2 linked regions of the Saccharopolyspora erythraea NRRL 2338 genome follow. The protein of the gene in region 1 binds, or shares a complex with, the protein of each later gene. Links are inferred from orthologs where the notes say so. Each region holds a gene or a part of one and is shown in the gene's direction. Other genes may lie near its edges. The genes, in order: SACE_RS25270 and smc.

Region 1 (3,189 bases):
AGCCCGACACCGCCGACGAGGACATCGACCTGTCGCCGGAAGCCTCCCGGGGTGTCGGCCCGACCGGCCGGCCACTCCGGCACATTCCCGAGCCGCCGATGCTGGACAGGCACGGTCCTGCTTCGGTGCTGGCGATGTGCAACCAGAAGGGTGGGGTCGGAAAGACCACGTCGACGATCAACCTGGGAGCCTCCCTGGCGGAGTTCGGACGCCGGGTGCTGCTGGTGGACTTCGACCCGCAGGGCGCGCTTTCGGTCGGCCTCGGCGTGCACCCCCACCAGCTCGACCAGACGATCTACAACGTGATCATGGAACGGTCGGTCGACGTCCACGACGTGGTGATGCGCACCACGGTCGAGGGCATGGACCTGCTGCCGAGCAACATCGACCTGTCGGCCGCCGAGGTGCAGCTGGTCGCCGAGGTGGGCCGGGAGCAGACGCTGGGCAGGGTGCTCGGCCCGGCGCTGGCCGACTACGACTACGTGCTGGTGGACTGCCAGCCCTCGCTCGGCCTGCTCACGGTGAACGCACTGGCCGCCGCCGACGGGGTGATCATCCCGCTGGAGTGCGAGTTCTTCAGCCTCCGCGGGGTCGCGCTGCTGATCGACACCATCGAGAAGGTCCGGGAACGGCTGAACCCCAAGTTGGAGATCAGCGGCATCCTTGCGACGATGTTCGACCCACGCACCCTGCACTCCCGCGAGGTCATGGCCAGGGTGGTAGAAGCATTCGGGGACATCGTGTTCGACAGCGTCATCAACCGCACCGTCCGCTTCCCGGAGACCACGGTCGCCGGCGAGCCGATCACGCGCTGGGCACCGCGCTCGGCCGGCGCGCGGGCCTACCGGGCGCTCGCCCGCGAGGTGATCGCCCGCGAGGTGATGGCTCGATGACCAGGGGACGAGGTGCTCCGCGGTCGTGCCGCCGAGTGATGGGAGGAACGGCGTGACCCGCCGCGCCGCGCTGCCCGGTGCGGCCGAACTGTTCCGGACGACGGTTCGGCCCGCGGAACCGCCGGTCACCGATGCGGGACGGGTGGGCTCCGGTCGCGGCAAGCACGACTCGAAGATCACCGTGTACGTCTCGGCCGAGGAACTGGTCGGGTTGGAGCAGGCCCGGCTCGCTCTGCGCGCCGAGCACGGCGTGGCCGTCGACCGCGGCCGGATCGTGCGTGAGGCGATAGCCGTGCTGCTGGCCGACCTCGAAGAACGCGGTGCCGACTCGATCCTCGTCCGAAGGCTGCGTCGGGAGCACTCCGCGTGACCGCTTCCGCTGTCCCGGACGAGGCATCCGACCCGACCGAGCAGCAGGGTGGCGGCAGCAGCCGGTTCACCGTGCGGCTCGAGAACTTCGAGGGCCCGTTCGATCTGCTGCTCCAGCTGATCTCGCAGCACCAGCTCGACGTCACCGAGGTCGCGCTGCACAAGGTCACCGACGAGTTCATCGCCTACACCAAGGCGCTGGGCGAGCACTGGGACCTCGACGAGACCACCGAGTTCCTGGTGGTCGCCGCGACCCTGCTCGACCTGAAGGCGGCCCGGTTGCTTCCCGCCGCCGACGTCGAAGACGAGGAGGACCTGGCGCTGCTGGAGGCCAGGGACCTGCTCTTCGCCCGGCTGCTGCAGTACCGCGCGTACAAGCAGGTGGCCGCCCTGTTCGGCGAGCTCGAAGCCGGGGCGCTGCGGCGGTATCCGCGCTCGGTGGCGCTGGACCCCAGGTTCGAGGGACTGCTCCCCGAGGTCATGATCGGAGTCGGGCCGGAACGGTTCGCCGAGGTCGCCGCCGCGGTGTTCCGGCCGAAACCACCGCCGACCGTTTCGCTCGACCACATCCACCAGCACCAGGTCTCGGTCCGGGAACACGCGGCGCTGCTGCGGGTGCGCCTGGCCGAGAAGGGTTCTCTGACCTTCGCCGAGCTGGTGTCCGACTGCGGCCACACCGTCGAGATCGTCGCCCGCTTCCTGGCGCTGCTGGAGCTGTTCCGGGAGACCGTCATCCTGTTCGAGCAGGAGAGCCCGCTCGGTGATCTGTCGGTGCGGTGGGTCGGCGGCAGCGTGGCGCAGGCGCAGGCCGACGCGGAGGCGGCGCGGGCCAGCCAGGAGGAAGAGGAGTACGGGTGAGCGAGCGAAGCGGAGCCGAGCACGAGGGCACGGCGCCCGAGGCCGGGCCCGCAGGGCCGGCCGGGCCCTCCCCGGCGGAGCCGGGGACCGCGGCGACGGAGTCGCCCACGGACGCGGCGGTCGCGGCGGAGCCGGGCCGCGGCGAGGCGGAGCGGTCGGCCGCCGCCGGGTCGGCGGAGCCGGACGGCGCTGCGGAGCGCGGCGACGGCGGAGCCGGGCGGCCGACGGCGGAGGCGGACGGCGCGCGGGAGCGCGCGGACGGCGGAGCCGCGTCCGCGGAGGGAGCGCCTGCCGAAGGCGGCGCGGTTTCCGACGCGGTCGAGGACTTGCTGGCGGCGACGCACGCACCCGCGGAGACGACCTCAGAGCCCGGCGCGAATTCCGCAGTGGCCGAGGATGGGCCTGCCGAGTCGGGTTCGAAGTCCGAAGCGGCGTCCGCGGTGGTCGCCGAAGTGCTCGCTGCGGAGACGTCAGACACAGGAGCAGGGGACGCTGCCGCGGAGGACGGTAGTGCCGAAGAACCCGGAGCCGAGGACGGAACGGCCGCTGTCGAGACGAACGCGGCGCCGGACCTCAGTTCCGACGACGACCTCGACGCCGCCCTGGAGGCGCTGCTGCTCGTGGTCGACGTCCCCGCCGGTGAGGAACTGCTGGCGAACACGCTCGACCAGCCCGTCGCCCGCATCCGGGAAGCCCTGCGGCGGCTGTCGGACGGCTACGCCGAAGCCAGGCGCGGCATCGACCTGCGCCGGGTCGGTGACGGCTGGCGCTTCTACACCCGCGAGACCTACGCGCCCTACGTCGAGCGCTACCTGCTTGACGGGCAGCGGGCCAAGCTGACCAGGGCCGCGCTGGAGACCCTCGCCGTGATCGCCTACCGGCAGCCGGTCACGCGTTCCCGGGTGGCCGCGGTACGCGGTGTGAACGTCGACGGCGTCATCCGTACCCTTGTGGGGCGCGGCCTTATCGAAGAGGCCGGTACCGACCCGGAGACCGGCGGCATCCTCTACTGCACGACCGAGCTGTTCCTGGAACGGCTCGGCCTGTCCTCGCTGAAGGATCTGCCGCC
Region 2 (4,759 bases), 950 kb from region 1 along the record:
GCACGGCAGGGTGCAGGGCGTCGGGTTCCGCTGGTGGACCCGGGCCAGGGCGCTGGAGCTGGGACTCGCCGGCAGCGCGACGAACCTGCCCGGCAACCGGGTGGAAGTGGTCGCCGAAGGACCGCGCGAGTCGTGCGAACGGCTGCTGGAGGCGCTGCGCTCGCCGGACACCCCCGGCGACGTCGACCACGTCGCGGAGCAGTGGTCGGAGCCGAAAGGTGGCTTGACCGGATTCGTGGAGCGCTGACGACCCGAGCGGTTCTGCGGGGGCGGGACCGCGTTCGCGGGTAGGCTCCTCCGGACGTGGTAGCGCCGAGCGGGCGCCTGACATGCGGGAAGGTCGATCGAAGCCGTGCACCTGAAGAGCCTGACCCTCAAGGGTTTCAAGTCCTTCGCATCGGCCACCACGCTGCGCTTCGAACCCGGCATCACCTGCGTCGTCGGCCCGAACGGCTCCGGCAAGTCCAACGTGCTCGACGCGCTGCGCTGGGTCATGGGCGAGCAGGGGGCCAAGGACCTGCGCGGCGGCAAGATGGAGGACGTCATCTTCGCCGGCACCGCGGGCCGCGCCCCGCTCGGCCGCGCCGAGGTCACGCTGACCATCGACAACTCCGACGGCGCGCTGCCGATCGAGTACACCGAGGTCTCCATCACCCGCCGGATGTTCCGCGACGGCGCCAGCGAGTACGAGATCAACGGCAACTCGTGCCGGCTGATGGACGTGCAGGAACTGCTGTCGGACTCCGGCATCGGCCGCGAGATGCACGTCATCGTCGGCCAGGGCCAGCTCGCGAACATCCTGCAGGCCAAGCCCGACGAGCACCGCAGGCTGATCGAGGAGGCCGCAGGCGTCCTCAAGCACCGCAAGCGCAAGGAAAAGGCGCTGCGCAAGCTCGACGCGATGCAGGCCAACCTCACCCGCCTGACCGACCTGACCAGCGAGCTGCGCAGGCAGCTCAAACCGCTGGGCAAGCAGGCCGAGATCGCCCGCAAGGCGCAGACGGTGCAGGCCGACCTGCGCGACGCGCGGCTGCGCCTCATCGCCGACGACCTGGTCACCGCGCGCGCCGAGCTGGCGCGCGACGAAGCCGACCAGGAGACCGCGAAGGTCAAGCGCGCCGAGGTCGAGCGCGCGTTGCAGTTCGCGCAGTCGGAGGAGAAGACGCTCGAGGAGAACCTCGCCGCCGACGCGCCGAGGCTCAACCGCGCCCAGGAGACCTGGTACCGGCTGTCGGCGCTGGAGGAGCGGCTGCACGGCACGCTGCGGCTGGCCGCCGAACGCCACCGGCACCTGACCGCGCAGACCGCCGAGCAGCGCGCAGGCCGCGACCCGGAGCAGCTGGAGGCCGAGGCGGAGGAGGCCGCCGAGCAGGAGATCGAGCTGCGCGAGGAGATGGAGCAGGCCCGCGAGGTGCTGTCGGAGGTCGTGCGGCGGCGCTCGGAGCTGGAGTCCTCGCTCAAGGCCGCCGAGCAGGCGCACATGGCGGCGGTCCGGGCCATCGCCGACCGCCGGGAGGGCGCCGCGCGGCTGGCCGGTCAGGTCGAGTCGATGCGCAGCAAGGCCGGTGACACCGCAGACGAGATAGAGCGGTTGTCCACCGCGCTGGCCGAGGCCGAGGAGCGCGCCGAGGTCGCCGAGCGCGCCGCCGCCGACGCCGAGGAGGAGAGCGACGGCTACGACTCCGACGACGCGGGTCTGGAGGACCGGCGCGCGACCAGCGCGGAGGCGCGCGACGCGGCGCGGGCGCGCGTCGAGGAGCTGGTGCGCGCCGAGCGCGCCACCGAGCGCGAGATCGCGTCGTGGAAGGCGCGCGTGGAGGCGCTGTCGATGGGGCTGCGCCGCAAGGACGGCGCGGGCGCGCTGCTGGCCGCCGGGGACCGGGTGCCGGGACTGCTCGGCTCCGTCGCGGCGCTGCTGACCGTGGAGCCGGGTGCCGAGGCCGCGCTGGCGGCGGCGCTGGGCGCGGTGGCCGACGCGGTCGCGGTGAGCGGCGTCGGCGACGCGGTGGCCGCCCTGGAGCTGCTGCGCTCCGACGACGCGGGCCAGGCGGGCATCCTGGTCGGAGGATCCACTGTGGAGGGTGACCGGTCGGCGTGGCCGGCGCTGGACGGCTCCGCGCGCTGGGCGGTCGACCTGGTGCGGGCCCCCGACGGCCTGCGGCCCGCCGTCACCGCAGTGCTCGACCGGATGGCCGTGGTCGACGACCTGGCCACCGCGCGCGAGCTGGTCGGCAGGCATCCCGAGGTCCGCGCGGTCACCAGCACCGGCGACGTGCTCGGCGGGCACTGGGCGACCGGCGGCTCCGCCGACAGCCAGAGCGTCATCGAGGTGCAGGCCGCGGTCGACGAGGCCGAGCGCGAGCTGGCCGCCGCCGAGCGCAGGCTCGAACAGCACGCCGCCGCCCTGGAAGGCGCGCGGGCCGAGGAGGAGGCCCGGCGCGACGAGGTCCGCGCCATCAAGGACCAGATAAACGAGGCCAAGGTGCGCCGCGCCCGCAGCACCGAACGCCTCTCCAGTCTGCAGAAGGCCGCCCGTTCGGCCACCGCCGAGGTCGAGCGCGTGCGCGTCCAGCGCACCAACGTCGAGCGCTCCCGCGAAGACGCCCTGGCCAAGCTCGCCGACCTGGAGGAGCGGCTGGCCGCGGTCAAGTCCGAGCAGGAGGAGCAGGCCGAGCCCGACACCGGCGAGCGCGACCGGCTCAACGCCGAGCTGACCGCCGTCCGCCAGGAGGAGATGGACGCCCGGCTCGGGCAGCGCACCGCCGAGGAGCGGGCCCGTGCGGTGCAGGGCCGCGCCGACCAGCTCCGCCGCGCGGCCCGGCACGAGCGCGAGGCGCGGGCGCGCGCCGAAGCCGCGCGCCGGGCGCGGGAGCGCGGCGCGCGGGTCGCCAAGGCCGTCGTCGAGGGCAGCGAGAAGGCGCTGGAGCGCATCGCCGCGTCGCTGCGGACCGCGACGCAGGAGCGGGACACCGCGCAGGCGCAGCAGAGCGAGCACGAGCAGGCGCTCGGCGCGGTGCGGGCGCGGGTGCGGGAGCTCTCCGGCGAGCTGGAGAAGCTCACCGACGCGGTGCACCGCGACGAGGTGGTGCGCGCCGAGCAGCGGCTGCGCATCGAGCAGCTCGAGGTCAAGATCATCGAGGACTTCGGCATCGGCCTCGACGACCTGGTCGACGAGTACGGGCCGACCGTGCCGGTGCCGCCGAGCCCGGCCGAGATCGCCGAGTACGAGGCGGCCAAGGAGCGCGGCGAGCAGGTCAGCGAGCCGCCGCCGGTGCCCTTCGACCGCTCCACCCAGGAGCGGCGGGCCAAGCGCGCCGAGAAGGACCTGTCGCTGCTGGGCAAGGTGAACCCGCTGGCGCTGGAGGAGTTCGCGGCGCTGGAGGAGCGCTACAAGTTCCTGTCCACCCAGCTGGAGGACTTGAAGGCGACCCGGCGCGACCTGCTCGACGTGGTGAAGGAGGTCGACGAGAAGATCCTGGAGGTCTTCAGCTCGGCGTTCCACGACGTGGCCGCGGAGTTCGAGAAGGTCTTCACCGTGCTGTTCCCCGGCGGTGCCGGGAAGCTGGTGCTCACCGACCCCGACGACCTGCTCACCACCGGCGTCGAGGTCGAGGCCCGTCCGCCGGGCAAGAAGGTCAAGCGGCTGTCGCTGCTCTCCGGTGGCGAGAAGTCGCTGACGGCGGTGGCCATGCTGGTCTCGATCTTCCGCGCCCGGCCCTCGCCGTTCTACGTGCTCGACGAGGTCGAGGCGGCGCTGGACGACACCAACCTGCGCAGGCTGATCACGCTGCTGGACCTGCTGCGCGAGACCTCGCAGCTGATCATCATCACCCACCAGAAGCCGACGATGGAGATCGCCGACGCCCTCTACGGCGTCACCATGCGCGGCGACGGCATCACCACCGTGATCTCGCAGCGGCTGCGCGGTGGCAAGGCGGGCAAGTCGTCCGCGCCCGCGCCCGCGGGCGGCGAAGGCGGCGAAGCCGCCGAAGCGGCATCCGCGACGGCGGAGTCGTCGCCGGCCGATGCCCAGGAATCCGACGGCGCCGCCGCGGAGTCCGACGGAGCTGCCGAGGTGGCTACGGCAGAATCCGACGGGACGGCCGATGTAGCTGCGGCGGAACCCGGTGGGGCGGCCGACCGCGCTGCCGTGGAATCCAACGTAGCTGCGGCGGAATCCGACGGCGACGCTGCTCAATCCGGTGGGGCGGCCGAGGAATCGGGCGCTGATCCCGCGCAAGCGTCCGAGCAGGGCGAACTCGACGCGGCTCCGGCCGATCCGCTGCGATGACGGTCAGAAGGGCTGGGTCGAGCCGTAGGCGATGACCCCGGCGACCAGCGCGGCCATGAACAGCAGTGCCCAGTGCGGCAGGTTGCGAAGCGCGGTCGCCGCGCCCCTCTCCGGGCGCCCCGCCACGTGCACGACGCCGGCGGGCAGGATGCGCTGCGGCGACGCGCGGTTCCAGACCACCGGGCGGGCGAGCTCGGACCGGCACAGCTCGCACTCGGCGACGTGGGTCCGCACGGTCAGCCACTCGACGCCGTCGAGCATCCCCGCGGAGTAGGCGGCCAGCCGCCCGCGAACGTCCTCGTGCTCTCCCGGGTCGCTGACCTCGGCCGGTTCGCCGGGTTGCCAGACCGAGCCGATCGCGCCGCGCTCCTCGAGTCCACCGCGCTGGTTGCTGTTCACTGCGACCCCGTCCCGACGACGCCAACCGACCTGGCGATCATTGTTCACCGACGTCGGGAAGAATCCGCC

The links.
Region 2: the proteins of SACE_RS25270 (region 1) and smc are in contact, whole or in part, in a crystal structure (PDB 3ZGX), measured with the Bacillus subtilis proteins. The link is inferred for Saccharopolyspora erythraea NRRL 2338 from one-to-one orthologs.

Annotation. Positions count from the first base shown.
Region 1 is NC_009142.1:5,857,337-5,860,525, reverse strand. Bases 300-3,189 are described here. They hold SACE_RS25270 (segregation and condensation protein A), read left to right. Parts: upstream 300-1,259; coding sequence 1,260-2,120; downstream 2,121-3,189. Other genes in these bases: scpB (SMC-Scp complex subunit ScpB), read left to right, coding at 2,507-3,189; SACE_RS25275 (hypothetical protein), read left to right, coding at 946-1,263; SACE_RS25280 (ParA family protein), read left to right, coding at 300-893. In the rest of the region: more of SACE_RS25280, read left to right, coding at 1-299. UniProt on the Bacillus subtilis protein: Participates in chromosomal partition during cell division. May act via the formation of a condensin-like complex containing Smc and ScpB that pull DNA away from mid-cell into both cell halves.
Region 2 is NC_009142.1:6,807,938-6,812,696, reverse strand. The notes cover bases 32-4,491. They hold smc (chromosome segregation protein SMC), read left to right. Parts: upstream 32-352; coding sequence 353-4,291; downstream 4,292-4,491. Other genes in these bases: SACE_RS29110 (hypothetical protein), read right to left, coding at 4,295-4,491; SACE_RS29120 (acylphosphatase), read left to right, coding at 32-247. In the rest of the region: more of SACE_RS29120, read left to right, coding at 1-31; more of SACE_RS29110, read right to left, coding at 4,492-4,690. UniProt on the Bacillus subtilis protein: Required for chromosome condensation and partitioning.